Regions from separate parts of the Lysinibacillus zambalensis genome, predicted to be linked through region 1. Evidence: riboswitches for the same ligand, from Rfam matches in the RefSeq annotation. Region 1 holds a riboswitch; each other region holds the start of a gene.
What was found. Region 1 has a riboswitch for thiamine pyrophosphate ahead of thiT (energy-coupled thiamine transporter ThiT). Riboswitches for the same ligand answer to the same signal wherever they lie in the genome.
Positions count from the first base shown of each region.

Region 2: another riboswitch for thiamine pyrophosphate. It lies ahead of ABNX05_RS01255 (ABC transporter substrate-binding protein); the one in region 1 lies ahead of thiT (energy-coupled thiamine transporter ThiT).
Region 3: another riboswitch for thiamine pyrophosphate. It lies ahead of thiC (phosphomethylpyrimidine synthase ThiC); the one in region 1 lies ahead of thiT (energy-coupled thiamine transporter ThiT).
Region 4: another riboswitch for thiamine pyrophosphate. It lies ahead of thiW (energy coupling factor transporter S component ThiW); the one in region 1 lies ahead of thiT (energy-coupled thiamine transporter ThiT).

Region 1 covers NZ_JBEGDG010000016.1:72,484-76,701, forward strand. Annotated here, with positions in the region: gene ABNX05_RS18595 (AAA family ATPase) at 1-658, shown strand, start outside; gene ABNX05_RS26565 (hypothetical protein) at 700-816, opposite strand; gene ABNX05_RS18600 (magnetosome magnetite crystal formation protein family) at 865-1,197, opposite strand; TPP riboswitch at 1,324-1,431, shown strand; gene thiT (energy-coupled thiamine transporter ThiT) at 1,563-2,123, shown strand; gene ABNX05_RS18610 (DUF7010 family protein) at 2,367-2,912, shown strand; gene map (type I methionyl aminopeptidase) at 3,325-4,080, shown strand; gene ABNX05_RS18620 (TspO-related membrane protein) at 4,105-4,218, opposite strand, start outside.
Region 2 covers NZ_JBEGDG010000001.1:265,692-269,909, reverse strand. Annotated here, with positions in the region: gene ABNX05_RS01270 (MFS transporter) at 1-12, opposite strand, end outside; gene ABNX05_RS01265 (hypothetical protein) at 12-233, opposite strand; gene ABNX05_RS01260 (TetR/AcrR family transcriptional regulator) at 463-1,071, opposite strand; TPP riboswitch at 1,347-1,457, shown strand; gene ABNX05_RS01255 (ABC transporter substrate-binding protein) at 1,631-2,626, shown strand; gene ABNX05_RS01250 (thiamine-binding protein) at 2,628-2,918, shown strand; gene ABNX05_RS01245 (ABC transporter permease) at 2,918-3,688, shown strand; gene ABNX05_RS01240 (ABC transporter ATP-binding protein) at 3,666-4,218, shown strand, end outside.
Region 3 covers NZ_JBEGDG010000029.1:15,805-20,022, reverse strand. Annotated here, with positions in the region: gene ABNX05_RS23455 (S-layer protein) at 1-132, opposite strand, end outside; gene ABNX05_RS23450 (AEC family transporter) at 411-1,340, shown strand; TPP riboswitch at 1,565-1,679, shown strand; gene thiC (phosphomethylpyrimidine synthase ThiC) at 2,003-3,781, shown strand; gene ABNX05_RS23440 (catalase) at 3,986-4,218, opposite strand, start outside.
Region 4 covers NZ_JBEGDG010000003.1:180,333-184,550, forward strand. Annotated here, with positions in the region: gene ABNX05_RS06555 (ABC transporter substrate-binding protein) at 1-73, shown strand, start outside; gene ABNX05_RS06560 (MFS transporter) at 275-1,471, shown strand; TPP riboswitch at 1,538-1,645, shown strand; gene thiW (energy coupling factor transporter S component ThiW) at 1,746-2,243, shown strand; gene ABNX05_RS06570 (VWA domain-containing protein) at 2,454-4,218, opposite strand, start outside.

The DNA.
Region 1 (4,218 bases):
TGAGGAAGCCTTTAAAGTATTGCAGCAGATGGAAGGATTTGCGAAAGCTTGCGCAGACTTTATCGAAAAAGTAGAGGAAGCGGAGCTGGAAATACGCTTACTTGAAAAAGAAGCGGGACGAGTAAAAGAACTTTATGCAATGTTAAATGGGCAAAATGCGAAAAAGCTGTCCTTTGAGCGTTATATTCAAATCAATTATTTAGATAAAATTACAGAGGCAGCAAATGTCCGGCTTTATCATTTATCCAACGGTCAATTTGAGCTACGACGTTCAGATCGTTTAGAAAAGCATGCTAAGCAAAGTGGACTTGGGCTAGATGTGTATGATGCCTATACAGACCAATTACGTGATGTAAAAACATTATCAGGGGGAGAAAAGTTTAATGCTTCTTTAAGTCTTGCTCTTGGGATGGCAGATGTCATTCAAAGCTTTCAAGGTAATATCCGTATTGAAACAATGTTTATTGATGAGGGCTTTGGTTCTCTTGATGAAGAGGCATTAAATAAGGCGATTGATACTCTTATTGATTTACAAGATTCTGGACGCATGATTGGCGTCATTTCACACGTTGCAGAGTTAAAAGCTACAATGCCTGCAGTGTTGCATGTTGAAAAAACAATGAACGGACATAGTCAAACATATTTTGAAGTGAAATAAAAAAGAGGCGTATTTCCGATGTGTGGAAATACGCCTTTTTATTACTTTTTAGTTACGGTAGGATTTGTTCCTTTTTTTGCAGCGATTACTTTTTTAACAATTGGAATAACGATTGGTGCTAATTTTACGGCGGTTTTGACAACTTTAGATACTTTCAAAAAATAACAGCTCCTTTTAGTACTCTCTGTTCAAGGTTGAAATGAAACTTATCGGATAACGCGAACTGCTTGAATAATATTCCAAATGACAATTCCGATTGAAACAAGAATGTAAATCACAAATGAAACTAACCAAATGATAAGAAAAGAACTACTACCTGAATCTGGTTCAAAAGTGTTGAATGATAAAGTTGAGAAAATAAAGACTGCAAAAAATATTATTCCAAATGCAACTGGGATTAAATGTGATATTAGTGCTCGAAGAGAATGACTCTTTACATCGTTATCTTTTGAAACAAAGTAAACGACTAATGGCACAATAAAGGGTGCAAAAAAGATACTTAGATAACTAAAGGCAGATAAAATTTTTTTGTTCTCCATAGTTGTACCTCCTTTTTAAATATTTACGCATGAAAAACAGTAAAGTTTCAAAAAAATTAATGTGGAAGAGGTTGTAATCGTTACAGTGTTTGCGTACAATGAGGTTGTTAAACTAAATTAAGATGTAACGACCACAAGGGGAGCTGATGATGTCAGCTGAGACTGGGCACGTAATGCCTTAACTCTTTGAACCTGTAAGTTAACGCTTGCGTAGGGATGTGGATAGAAACCGACACTTTTACGATGTGAGGCTCTGTCCTGGCATCGTTTTTTTTATCTTTATTGATGCTAGATAGGGACATATTTGCCAACTGATTTCTATTCCTGCTCTTGTATCCTACATCGGAACAAAGGAGAGAATAATTATGGACAATAAAAAACTATTAATGCTTGTGGAAATTGCGATATTCGCAGCGATTGGCCTTGTGCTCGATCAGGTTTCCTTTAAAGTATGGGCACAAGGAGGCTCTGTTAGTCTCGTAATGGTGCCAATAATGTTAATAGCATTTCGCTGGGGTCTTATTCCAGGCATGGTAACGGGTTTACTTATTGGTATTATGCAAACAATGTTTGGCGCCTATATTATACATTGGCTTCAAGGAACACTTGATTATGGTGTTGCCTTTACGGTAGTTGGCTTAGCGGCCGTTGTACGTGGACCAGTGCTTGAGGCTGCAAAAGATTTAAACAAAAAGAAAATGGCTCTTTATATTATTTTAGGAACGGTATTAGCGGGCTTTTTACGTTATGCAGCACATACCATTGGGGGCGCTGTATTTTTCGCAGAGTATGCTGGCGATCAAAATGCATGGGTTTATTCAATCATCTATAATGGAACATATATGCTACCAGCAACGATTTTAACAGCGATTGTCGGTGTTCTGTTATTTACAGCAGCACCTCAATTAATGCAACGAAAATCATAATTATTATGCCCTTCACATGAGTGAAGGGTTTTATTTTTAGACTGTTAAAGATTGTTGCTATTAAAACATAAAGACAGATTAAATCAAGAAACTGTGCAGTAATTAAATTGCCCTTCCTAAGCAATTTCTACATAGCTTTCAATTATTCCGAAAATTACTATGTTGAATAATCAATGGTAAAAATAGTTGAAGGATGGTATATTATATAAATCTTTTGCCGATTTTACGAAAGGGAGTGCGTTAATGAATAAAACACTTGAAAATTTACAAAAAGAAATTATATTTGAAGCAAAAAAAGGTTACCCCATTTTGCTTTCTGGCGCCGTTGTCTTTTTAATTTTCACCCTAATGCCCTTAGTTTTCCCAATAGAAGCTGTACGTTTGATTTGGATATTTGGCTTAGGTGTCATTTTTCCTATTGGGATGGTCATTAGTAAAATTCTGGGGGTTAATTTACTCTCTATTGACAACCCTTTAGGTACTTTAAGTGGGATAGTAGCAGCTCCTCAAGCTTTTTATATACCTGTATTTATAATTGTGTATATGAAAATACCTGAATACCTGCCCTTCACAATTGGCTTACTAGCAGGCTCTCATTTTCTGCCTTACATATGGATTTATAAAAGCAAAGCTTATTTATTTGTTACTTTAGGAATCTGTCTTTCTGCTCTAATTTTAGGTGGCTTCTTTGTTGGTCAAGCTTTCACTCTAGTACCTTTAGCGATGTCTATTGTTTATGGAATTGGTGTTCTTTTAATTCTAAGAGAACTCAAAGTCAGTCATGTTTAAGCACCTATTGTCAGTTGAATAACAGTAAACCACTGAATCTTTTTAAAAAGCATCTGAATAAAGGTGCTTTTTGTCTTTTCTAATGCTTGAACTGTGAAATAGTTAGATTCAGCCTTTAGGAAAAAAGGGTGAGCGTAGTTAGAAGTGGCTTTAGTTAAAGATTCGGTTAGCGGAAAATAAAAAAGAAGAGTTAAGCGAAACGTCAGCAAATGTTTTATCTGTGCGAAAGCGTAGCGACAGCAACAATAAAGGGCCCAGCCGGAACGGAAATCAATCTCACGTTATGGAGATAAGCCTGTTTTCGGCACTTTATAATTTATGATGGCATATAATATTTAAAGCGTTTAGCGTTTTAAGCATAGAAAGTTATGTTATATTAAATAGTAGATATTAGATGAAAGGGACGTTAAAAATGATTGTAAAAACGCAAGAAGAGATTGAAGCCTTTAAAAAAATCGGCCGTATTTGTGCTGAAATTCGTGAAGCAATGAAGGCTGCTACAAAGCCAGGTGTAACAACACTAGAACTAGATGAAATTGCAGGTCGTATGTTTGCTGAGGCCGGAGCAGTTTCTGGACCTAAAGGGGAATATGATTTCCCAGGATACACATGTATTAGTGTTAATGAGGAAGTCGCACATGGTATTCCAGGTGAACGTGTGATTAAAGAGGGAGATATCGTCAATATAGATGTATCTGGTTCATTAAACGGCTATTTTGCTGATACAGGCATTTCATTTGTAGTTGGTGAAGGCTATGAGGATAAAGAAAAGTTGTGTCGCGTAGCCAAAAGTGCTTTTGATCGTGCGATGACAAAAGTAAAAGCTGGATCAAAATTAAACCAAATCGGAAAAGCTGTTGAGCGTGAAGCATATGCTAATGATTTAACAGTGATTATGAACCTAACGGGACATGGTTTAGGTCGTTCTTTACATGATGAGCCAAACCATATTTTGAACTATTATGATGCATGGGATTCTACAATTATGAAAGAAGGCATGGTTCTTGCAGTTGAGCCGTTTATCTCAGCGAAAGCAGAGCATATTGTGGAGTCTGGTGATGGCTGGACATTCGTTACGCCAGACAAATCATTAGTTGCTCAAATCGAGCATTCAATTATCGTTACAAAAGACAAACCAATTATTTTAACTTCACTTGATGAACAATAAAAAAGCTAAAATCCTGCTACCAATTTATTTTTGGTAGGCAGGATTTTTTTTAATAAATAATATACCGACAAGTAGCACTCCACATAAAAACAAGGCTGCCGTTGACACAAGTAGCTCATCAAAACCATTATGTAATAC
Region 2 (4,218 bases), on a different contig from region 1:
AGAATAAATCATTATTTTTTTCGTCCGATTTTATCAGAAACATGCCCTCCAATAAACCCTCCAATGACCCCACTAATGACAATAATTATAAGAATAAAAGCCGTTTTAGTAGCGCCGATATTTTGAGTAAAATAAATAGCGAGAAAAGGGATAACAGCCATAGAAATAAGGCCGCCTAGAAATTGCATGGCTAGGCGAAGTTTGATGTTGGGATGGATATCTCTCAATTTCATATAATCACTCCTCGAACTTTAAGTAATAGTTTTTTCCGATAGAATTCCTAATGGAAGTGGTGGTCTCATTGACTCTTTTATGTTTTCCAGTTTGAGTCCTACATAGGTAGGGGAGCCAAAAAGAAAATCATGCAAACTATTTTTCATAGGGAACAAAATATGTCTATAGATTCCGCCCTGTTATTTGAGTTTCCTAATTTTATAGGTACGGCTGAAGGATAGAGAATGTTTATAAATTAGAAATAGGTCCAAATAATCTTAGAGCTTGTCTCGTTATATCCTTCCACACCGTGTTTGTATACTCATCAATAAACGTTAAACGCATTCCGTTTAAGATGGATAAGTATGACTCAGCAATTAATGAAGGTGCTTCTTCATAAAAGTAACCAAGCCGTTGACCTGCTTCAATAACCGGATAAATACAGTCTAGAAATGATTTTACAAAATCATCTAGTTCTTTAAAAAGCTTTGGAAATCGTTCAGGTCTTGCAAGAACCTGTTGAATTAAACGTAAGTATTCACTTCTCGTTGCAAAAAGTTGCACATGACAATCTATCATTTCCTTAATTATTTCAAGAGGCTCACCTTTAAAGTGTTCTTGTATCTCAATAAAATATGGTTTGATTTTTTCCAATGGCTCTAAAATAGCTGCTTCATAAAGTACTTCTTTTGAATCAAAATACGTAAATACGGAGCCAAAACTAACTCCTGCTTCCTTAGCAATATCGGCCACTTTGGTCTCTGCAAAACCATTTTCACTATATAATTTAATAGCGGCGTCTAAAATTGTAGATCTTTTTCTTTTCTTTTTTTCATCATTAGTAAGTATCGAATTCATGTTGATACTCCTTTCATAATAAATGATTGATTAATCAATCAAATTTTATTGTAATTTGTTTCCATTGTCAATATAATGAAAGAATTTTTTGTATTTTTAGTTATAAATTACTTTAAAAGCATGATGCCTCCGTTACAGTGGTGAATTTTACTTTGCTTTCTTGAAGGAACGTTTTACAAATGAGGCTGTTTAAATAATAATTCAGCGCTATCGATAAACAGACCCTTGTCATTTACGGATAGATATGGTTATAATAATCTCGAAAAGTTCATATCGAAAGAATGTAGGGGGGCTGGTAGTTGCCAGCTGAGATTGTGTCCGATAGACGCTGACCCTTTGAACCTGATTTGGCTCGTACCAGCGTAGGGAACATCTATTCAAAAAAAGAAAGTTTTTGATACTGATTGTACAACGTCTGGGAGGAATCCTAGGCGTTTTTTATGTTTTCAGACTTTTGTTGCATGCACATACCTTACGTGTAAACAGACCGTGAACGGTTTCTTCTGGTAAAGACATTCATTCATGAACACTTTCACACTACTAACTTGGAGGATTCAGCATGAAAAAATGGTTATTGGTCCTAATAGCTGCACTATTAACTTTAGTGGGCTGTAGCGAAAAAGAAACTAAAAAGGATGCTAAAGGATTAACAAAAGTATCGGTAGTTCTTGATTGGACACCGAACACAAATCATACAGGTTTATATGTAGCTGAAAAACTTGGCTACTTTAAGGAACAAGGCTTAGATGTTGATATTTTATTACCTGGTGAAACGGGTGCTGATCAGCTTGTAGCATCAGGAAAGGCTCAGTTTGGCGTAAGCTATCAGGAAGGAATTACACAGGCTCGTGTGCAGGATGTACCTTTAGTATCGATTGCAGCGATTATACAGCATAATACTTCTGGCTTCGCATCTACCGCATCAAAAGGCATTACGTCACCAAAGGATTTTGAAGGGAAAACATACGGTGGCTGGGGTGCACCGCTTGAAAAGGCTGTACTACAATCACTAATGCAAACAGAAGATGCAGATGTTAATAAGTTAGATATCGTCAATGCAGGTGATTTAGATTTCTTCACAATGATGAAAAAAGATATTGATTTTGCGTGGATTTATTATGCATGGACAGGTATTGAAGCAGAACTTCGTGGCGAAAAGCTGAACATGCTTTATTTAACAGATTATAGTGAGCAGTTAGACTATTACACACCTGTACTTGCTACAAATGAAAAAATGATTCAGGATAATCCTGAGACGGTAAAAGCATTTGTCGCTGCTGCAGCAAAGGGCTATGAATATGCAATAAAACACCCTAATGAGGCAGCTGATAGTTTACTAGAAGCGGTACCTGATTTAGATAAGAACCTTGTGCATAAAAGTCAGGAATGGTTAGCAGATAAGTATCAAGACGATGCTGCACAATGGGGCGAGCAAAAATTAGCTGTCTGGGAAAACTACGCGAAATGGATGGCCGACAACAAAGTTTTAGAGGGCGAATTTAACGCAAAACAAGCATTTACAAACGACTTTTTACCGAAAAAGGAGACAAAGTAATATGGCAAACTCTTTAATAAGTGTACAAATTATCCCGAAAACTGAAACATATGAAGATGTGATCCCGTTTGTCGATGCAGCAATTGCAGTTATCGATGCTTCAGGGGTGAAATATGAAGTTCATCCATTAGAAACGACAATGGAAGGCGAGCTTACGACTTTGCTGCAAATTATTGAAAAAATGAATGCCAAGATGATCGAGCTTGGCGCAATCAATGTCATTACGCAAGTGAAAATTTTATATCAGCCATCCGGTATTACAATGGATACGCTAACGGAGAAATATAAGTAATGAAGCAGGCTGTTAAACAAGGAAGGACGATAATTTTTATCGCCTTCCTCTTGTTCATATGGGAACTAATTGTCCGTTTTGCTGATATTCCACATTGGCTTTTGCCTGCACCAAGTGCCATTTTGAAAGAGGGCTTTCAATCGTATGAGACGTTTGTGCCTCATGCTTTAGCTACTATACAATTAGCACTTCTTGGACTTGCTATCGGGATATTATGTGGGCTCACAGTTGCGGTGCTATTACATCGTTTTACGTTTATAAGGGAGCTATTTTACCCTATTCTCATTATGTCGCAAAATGTCCCAGTACTTGTCCTAGCACCATTATTAATCATTTGGTTTGGCTTCGGTTTATTGCCAAAGCTCATTATTATTTGTCTTGTGTGCTTTTTCCCTCTTGTTATTTCGGCAATGGATGGTTTTCGTCAAACTTCGCCTGAGCTAAAGCATTATTTTGAGATGATAGGTGCTACGAAAGCCCAAACCTTTTGGAAGTTAGAATGGCCTTATGCGTATCCAGCGATTTTTTCAGGCATAAAGATTGCTGCTACCTATAGCGTCATGGGGGCTGTTATCGCGGAATGGTTAGGAGCGAAAATGGGGATTGGCGTTTATATGACATTGGCACAGTCTTCATTTCGAACGGATCGTGTATTTGTAGCGATTTTCGCTATCATATTTTTAAGTTTATTATTATTTAGTGCTATTCGATTAATAGAAAAACTTGTTGTGAAGGGGAGAGGAAACTATGCTAAGCATTCAAAACATTGATAAATCCTTTGATTCCCTTCCAGTTATCCGTAGTTTATCTTTTGAGGTGAAGGACGGGGAATTTGTGGCGATTATCGGTCCGTCAGGCAGTGGGAAAAGTACACTTTTTCAATTAATTGGTGGTGTTTCTTCTATAGATAAAGGTGCTATTTTATTAAACGGCACAGATATCCAGAAAAAAAGAGGGACGATTGGCTATATGCCTCAGCAGCCATGTTTATTACCGTGGCGGACGATCCTAGAAAACGTCACGATGGTCGAGGAGCTTCATGGAAAACCTAATGTTAACGTTGCGAAGGAATGGTTAGATAAAGTGGGGCTCGCAGCATTTGTAAATGCATATCCTAATGAGCTGTCAGGTGGTATGCAACAACGGGTATCGTTTATTCGTGCAATTGTCAGTAATAAACCTATTTTATGTTTAGATGAACCGTTTTCAGCACTGGATGAGTTTACAAGGCTTGAAATGCAGGCGTGGCTATTATCGATTTGGGAGAAATATCGAAAATCTATATTGTTCGTTACACATA
Region 3 (4,218 bases), on a different contig from region 1:
TACTTGCCCGTCGATTTGAACTGAGTGGTTTAAAGATACATCATTAGAAGTGGCATTCGCAGTTGATACAGGCACAATTAAGGTTGCTGTAATAGCGGTAGCCATAAAAGTAGAAAATACTTTATTCTTCATTTCTTGTCGCTCCAATCATTGTATTTAATGGATAATATATCATATATTTCTTCAGTTTAGTGCGCGAATGGGGTATTTTACTATATTAATTTAATGAAATAATAGGCCTTTTTCCTTCAATTATTTTAATAACTCGTAGTTTGAGAGGGTAAATCATCCTTCCAAGAGCCTTTGCTATTGTTTGAACATGATGAAAAAGACAGGATGAGTGAACGCTGAAGTACATTGACCGAGTTTACAAACAGCACTACTATAGGAGAGGAAAGGGGGACAACACTATGGTGTATCTCGGTATGATTTTCTTTCAAATTGTCGCTCCGATTTTAGTGCTTCTAGTACTTGGCGCAGTTTTACAAAGGAAATTTCGTTTTAATTTAAAGGCGCTATCTCAACTTATTACATACTGCTTTATGCCAGCAGCTGTTTTTGTGAATTTATATGAAACGAGTATAGAATTGTCTGTACTTGGGGAAGTTGCGTTTTTTATTCTACTCTTTATCGGAAGCCAAATGGTCCTTAGTCACTTTCTAGCAAAGGGGCTCGGTTTAGTAAAAACAGAGGCTGCGGTGTTTAAAAATAGCGTTGTCCTTATTAATTCAGGCAACTATGGTATTCCAGTTGCCCAAATGATTTTCGTGACTCAGCCGATTGGGGTAGCGATTCAAGTTATTCTCGTTATATTTCAAAATATGACGACGTATACTTACGGCTTGTACAATTTAATTTCTTCAACAAAATCAGGTATGTCAATTTTGAAGGATTTCCTCAAAATGCCTATTATTCATGCACTTATTATTGGCGTTACTATGAACTATTTTAATATCCCTATACCGCAGTTCGTAAAAATTCCGATAGACCATGTGGCAGATGGCTTTATCGCTGTAGCATTAATAACTTTAGGGGCACAGCTATCCCAACTTGAAATAAAATCTATGTTTAATAAGATGGTATACATTAGTTGTTTTACACGATTAATCATAGGGCCTGCCGTAGCATTGCTTATCATTTTTGCTCTTGGTCTTGACGGTGTCGTGGCACAATCACTTTTTATAGCTAGTTCGTTCCCGACATCGCGAAATAGTTCCAGTCTGGCATTAGAATATGACGTAGAATCGGCAACTGCTGCACAAACAGTTTTATTTTCAACGATTGTGAGCTGTATTACAGTGACAATTGTGATTTATGTAGCGGAGTTGTTGTTTACCTAATGGCTAGGTGCTCATTTGATTGTCCATAGTTGATAAAAACTAAAATTGTTCCGATAAAATGAGATTTTGTTCCGATAAATCTTCAAAGCATATGAACTCATCAGATAACGTGAAGTTGTGCGCCAAAGTCTAATCTGACGCTGATTCTTGATGAATGTGCCAAAAATAATCAAATGAAGCTTCCATCTATTAGCAATATCTGCTACACTAGCATCAAACTTAATAGTATTAACTAGGGGAGTCTGATGAGTCAGGCTGAGAGGGAAACGCATAGAGGTTTCTTGACCCTTTGGACCTGATCTGGCTCATACCAGCGTGGGAAAGTTAACCATTATTGCACACTACGTTATTTGCAATAACTATACCTTTACATTCTTAGCCGGATCCAAAATTTTTTTGGATTCGGCTTTTTGTCTTCATTCAGCAGAAGACTCCTATCTTTCCAGGTGATGAAATGTATGCGGTGAAGCTTCCTAACTAGTAGGTGCCCAAACGCCTGCTGAATGAAGACAAGCCTCCGGCGGATGTCACGGATTTTAAAAGGAATGAATTGTGCGGGCACAATTCAAAATCCGGACGCAATTACGCCAAGGCGAAATTGATTTTTGTTGGGTGAGCTAGATTCGGTCCTTATATTAATATAAAAGGGAGCGAAGTAGTTTATGACAACAATTAGCGAAAAGAATATTACGATTATGTCAAGTTTTGAAGGAAGTAAAAAAGTTTACGTAGAAGGTTCTCGACCAGATATTTTAGTGCCAATGCGTGAGATTGCCTTGAGTCCGACGACAGGAAGCTTTGGTGAAGAGGAAAATGCACCAGTGCGTGTTTATGATACGAGTGGCCCGTACACTGAACCTGCACATAAGGTGGATATTACGAAAGGATTGCCAGCTTTACGTAGTGCATGGATCAAAGAACGAGGTGACGTTGAGGAATACGAAGGTCGTACGATCAAGCCAGAAGATAACGGATTCCGCAAAGCTGATGATCCACGAATGAATGAAAATGTGTTTCCGGATTTATCTAGAAGGCCTTTACGTGCGAAAAAAGGCAAAAATGTAACGCAGCTTCACTATGCACGAAAGGGAATTATTACTCCAGAAATGGAGTTTGTAGCGATTCGTGAAAATATGGATCCCGAGTTCGTGCGCTCAGAGATAGCGGCGGGGCGTGCAATTTTGCCATCTAATATTAATCACCCTGAGGCAGAGCCAATGATTATTGGACGCAACTTCCACGTGAAAATTAACGCCAATATTGGAAATTCAGCGGTGTCATCCTCTATTGCAGAAGAGGTAGAAAAAATGACGTGGGCTACACGCTGGGGTGCTGATAACATTATGGATTTATCGACGGGTAAGCATATTCATACGACGCGTGAATGGATTATCCGTAATGCTGCGGTGCCAGTAGGAACGGTGCCGATTTATCAAGCGCTAGAAAAAGTAAATGGTGTGGCAGAGGATTTAACGTGGGAGGTGTATCGTGATACGTTAATCGAACAAGCAGAGCAAGGTGTAGATTACTTCACGATTCATGCAGGGGTATTGCTACGCTATGTGCCATTAACGGCTAATCGTGTAACTGGCATAGTGTCTCGAGGAGGCTCGATTATGGCGCAATGGTGTTTATATCACCATCAAGAGAGCTTCTTATATACTCATTTTGAAGAAATCTGCGAAATTATGAAAACCTATGATGTTGCCTTCTCTTTAGGTGATGGTTTACGTCCTGGTTCTATTGCAGATGCAAATGATGAGGCTCAGTTTGCGGAGCTGGAAACGCTAGGGGAATTAACGCAAATTGCCTGGGAGCATGATGTACAGGTGATGGTAGAAGGACCAGGGCATGTGCCGATGCATCTTATTAAAGAAAATATGGACAAGCAGTTAGAGGTATGTAAGGAAGCTCCTTTCTATACGTTAGGACCACTAACGACAGATATTGCTCCGGGCTATGATCATATTACATCAGCCATTGGAGCTGCAATGATTGGTTGGTATGGTACGGCAATGCTATGTTATGTAACGCCTAAAGAGCATCTTGGCTTACCAAATCGTGATGATGTTCGTGTGGGGGTTATTACGTACAAAATTGCTGCACACGCTGCTGATTTAGCGAAAGGGCATCCGGGGGCACAGCAACGTGATGATGCACTATCTAAGGCACGCTTTGAATTCCGCTGGCGCGATCAATTCAACCTTTCGTTAGATCCAGAGCGTGCAGTCGAATATCATGATGAAACATTGCCAGCAGAAGGAGCAAAAACTGCGCACTTCTGTTCAATGTGCGGACCTAAGTTTTGTAGTATGAAAATCTCACAGGATATTCGTACTTATGCAAAAGAAAAAGATCTAAATACGACTGAAGCTATCCATAAGGGTATGCAGGAAAAGGCGAAGGAATTTAAAAAGGCGGGCAGTCAAATTTATCAATAATTATTAGACTAGGCTCGTGTTTTTCATAGGCACGAGCCTTATTTTGGTTCATCATCAAGAGGGGGCATGTATATAGGTTGATTTCCTTTCCGGTGATGCGCTCTCATTTTGTCATTAAGATAAAAAAACTCCATGTGAGGTCGCCCTTCACATGGAGTAAAAAGTTGGATTTGGATATCAATAATAGTTGGAATATGTGGAGAATTAAACGTTAGTTGGTTGTTTCACGTATGGATTTGTAAGATCCATACCTTCTAATGAAAGACCCATAGCTTTTGCTACACCTTCACCATATGCTGGATCAGCTAAATAGCAGTGAAGAATATGACGACGTTTAATGAACTCTTCAACTGATGCCATATCATTAGCAGTATTTTCGAATAGGCGTTGTTGCTCTTCGGCAGTCATTAGGCGGAATAATTTACCTGGCTGTTCGA
Region 4 (4,218 bases), on a different contig from region 1:
TAAAAACTTAGGCCCTGATTATTTGGGTAAATACAATGAGCTGTTTTTAGAATTTAAAATGAGTATTCGATAAACTTAAGCTGTTCTCACATTACGTTGAGAATAGCTTTTTTGTTTATCTGGAAGAGAATCCCAAGGGAAGACTGGTGCAGAAACTTGTTTTAATAATTAGAATCCCCATAAATAAGTCTCTTATTTCAGACTTATAGTCAATAGTAAACGTACAAGCCTTGTGGTAGACTGTAATATATTTGAATAAAGAAAGGGGTATTCGATGACCCAGCAGAAGTCTAATAAGGCGGCTTTATATATTTTAATGTTTAATATGTTTATCGCAATGGGGAGTATCGGAATTATTATTCCTGTCATGCCTGAGTATTTACAACTATTTGGTGCTGCAGGACAAGTACTTGGCATGTTGATTGCAACGTTCGCCTTAGCACAATTTGTTTTTTCTCCAATTGCTGGGAATCTTTCCGATCAATACGGTCGTAAAAATCTCATTATTTTCGGTCTTATAGTTACAGGCCTTGCACAAATTGGTTTCGGGCTATCTACAGATGTGTGGATGCTCTTCTTGGCACGCTTTTTAGGTGGCCTTGGATCTGCATTTGTCGCACCTCCTATAATGGCATTTGTGGCTGACGTCACAACGTACGAGGAACGCGGAAAAGGTATGGGGATGATAGGGGCAGCAATGTCCTTTGGTTTTATGATCGGACCAGGTATCGGTGGATTCCTCTCAAAAGTTAGTTTACACTTTCCATTTTATACTGCTGGATTTGCAGCTATCTTAGCAGCTATTTTATCGTTCTTTTTATTACCTGCTACAAAACCGAACACAGCGAAAAAAGCGCAGAAGCAGGATAATCTTGTAAAGCAGATGGCCCGTTCAGTCCAAATGCCTTATTTTGTCATGCTAATTATCATGCTTGTATTCTCTTTCGGAATTGCTAACTTCCAAACAACATTATCATTATTTGTTACAGAAAAGTTTAATTATACACCTACTGATATCGCCATTATATTAGTAATGGGCGGCGCTTTTGGTGTTGTTGTACAGATGTTTGTTATTACACCGCTGTTTAATCGCTTCGGCGAAATGAAAGTAGTGTTAGTCAATTTATTTATTGCAGCCGTTTCGATTTTCTTAATATTATTCGCATCCGGGTTTGCACTTATTTTAATTGTAGCGACAATCTTCTCTACAGCTACGACATTGATTCGCCCAGCTGTCAACACACTGATTTCAAAGCTTGCTGAAAATGAACAAGGCTATGCAGCTGGTCTGAATAATGCGTATATGAGTCTTGGTAATATGATTGGTCCAGCTTTAGCAGGTATGTTATTCGATTGGAATATGAACAGTCCTTATATTTTCGGGTCTATTATTTTAATGGCTTGCTTCTTCCTTGCCCTTATTTGGACAATGAAAAAAGCACCACACCTTATGCACCCTGATTCAAATTAGTCTGAAAAGTTATTGACTATTTTTAGTAGTGTGCTACATTATTAGGAGAAAAACTAACAATTAAATGTTTACCACTAGGGGAGTCTTTAAAAGGCTGAGACGTATATTGTCATATACGGACCCTTTGAACCTGATCTAGTTCACACTAGCGGAGGGAAGTGGCGACACTTGCTTTTTGCTATTTTAAATGCAAGGCCGCTTCCTAATGCTTTTAGGGAGCGGCTTTTTTCTAGTTAATTAGCGATTCACAAAATACTAAATAGGAGTGGAAATTATGTCAATTCGAAAATTAACAATCATGGCCTTATTAGTAGCAATTGCCGTAGCAGGTTCTACCTTCGTTTCAATACCAACAGGCATTGCGCGTGCCTACCCTGTACAGCATGCCATTAATGTAATTGGCGCGATCATTCTTGGACCAGTGCCAACTGTTATGGTCGCCTTTATCACAGCCATTATTCGTATTTTAACAGGCACAGGCTCATTATTAGCTATACCCGGCAGTGTTATTGGTGCTTTATGTGCAGCTCTTGCCTATAAATACAGCGGCAAACAATGGCTCGCAGGTATCGGTGAAATGTTTGGAACAGGTATAATTGCCTCACTCATTGCCGCACCTTACGCACATTTATTAATGGGGACATCTGTAGCTTCTTTATTTTTTATGCCAGCCTTTTTAACTTCAAGTACTATTGGTGCTGTATTAGGCATTGTCATTGCTAGCAATTTACGTAAAACTGTATTTGTAACTAACCTTAATACTCTTTTATAATTCATAAATCCTTTTTGAAGGGATGAGTGATTTATCGGAATATTTTTGAAAATACAGTATATCTGACCGCACTAATAGTTTGCAGGAATTCTATATTCCCTATTTTAACCACCTACTTTGTAAATGTCATCCAACTATTGATGATAGCCTTGGAATGACAAAAAACGATGGCTCATTGCTATAAAGCGTTGAACCATCGTTTTTTAATTGCTAATGTCGATTTTTCATGCCCTTTAATAGCTGGGCAACATTTGTGTCCTCTGCCTGTATTGGTTTTTCCTCTACACGCTGATCTTTTTTCTTCGGTCTTGTTAGGAAACCCCAACCAAAGCGTCTAATGGTAATATCAATGAAGAATAGTAGCATCCCTGCTAATAAAAGCCATGTTGCGATATTTTGGCGTTCCGCTCCTTTTTTAGTAAATTCACGGAATACTTCGCTCGGTTCTTTCAAAACAGAGCCGCCTGTTTGCTTTGTTAATTCTTTGACTAGCTTATCGTTCACTGGACGTAATTCATATTCAGCACTATAAGGTACACTTAAACCAGCCTGGTAAATAGCTTGCTCTTCATCGGCAATGCGGAAAAAGATGAGTCCTGGTTCTGCTTGCACGACTGCTCGAACTTGTGATGCCGAAATTGCCTCAAGCTGTGTTTCAAGTTCCTCACCCGCTTCATTGACAGCAACAATATCTAAAAATGCCGCTTCATTTGTTGGGTCAGTAATGACAAAGGAGCCGTCCGATTCTAGACGTACATCGTAGGCAACATCGTTATAGCTTGGTAGCATTTTAGAAATAAGCGTTTGCCAAAATGCACCCCAATTTTGCCACCTTGCCCAGTCTCCCGTCCATTTTCCTGTCGAATCAGACGTAAAGGCATAAGTTTTGCCAAGGCCATATTGCCATTCTGCAAGTACGGGATCTTCCTTCTCACTTTTTGCAATAATAGTGGCCCCCTGCTTTGCTGTCGTACCTATATAAGCATTCATTTTAGGTACCCCATTTGCAAATAACGTATTCCAGCCAGAGGCATTAAATATAGTTGGGTAGAATGGATTATCTTCAATATAGGTGCGTGAAATCATGGCAGTTTCACGAGATAAAATAGAAGGAATCGTCTGCTCATCAACAACATCGTAAAAACGCCCACTCCCCATCTCACTGAGTGCTTCAAGTAAGTTAGCATCTGCATCTTGACCAATTGCAACTGTTGAAAGAGTCGTGCCATTTTCTTTTCCATGTGCAATTAAGTCTTCATAGTTGCCCGACTGTGACTGTCCATCCGTTAATAAAATAATATGCTTACGCTGTAGTTTTAAATCTGCTAGATTTTCATAAGCTTTAGCAAGTGAACCATATATTTCAGTACCCCCGCCTGGCGTTACAGATAAAATCGTATCTACAGCTTCTTCCTTATTGCCAAGTGGCCCTGTCTCGATAATTTCCCAAGGTCGGTCATCAAAGGCAATAAACCCGAGCGTATCCTCATCTCGTAGCATTTCAACTGAACGAGCAGCAGCCTCCTTAGCAAGCTCTAGCTTTGCTCCAGACATACTTCCAGAACGGTCAAGTACGATTGCCAACCCTAATGATGGTAATTGCTCCTTACCTTTAATCTCCATTTCAACAGGTAGTAAAGTTTCGATTGGTGTTTTAAAATAACCGCCTAAGCCAAAGCTATTTTCGCCACCAACCATTGTAAAACCGACGCCAAAATTTTTCACTGCTTGCTCAATGACATTCATTTTTGCCTCACCGACTAAATGTCCTGGCACATTATCAAAAATGATTGCATTGTATTGTAAATAACTAGAAAGCTCATTTGGTAAACTTTTAGTATCTACAACATCGTAGGAAATGGATTGATTGCCAAGTGCCGCTGCAATTGGTGATGGTGTTTCATAACCATTAACAATTAGTAAATGTGGTTCACTTTGCACCATCGTGACGCTCGTTAATTTATTATTTTCAAAA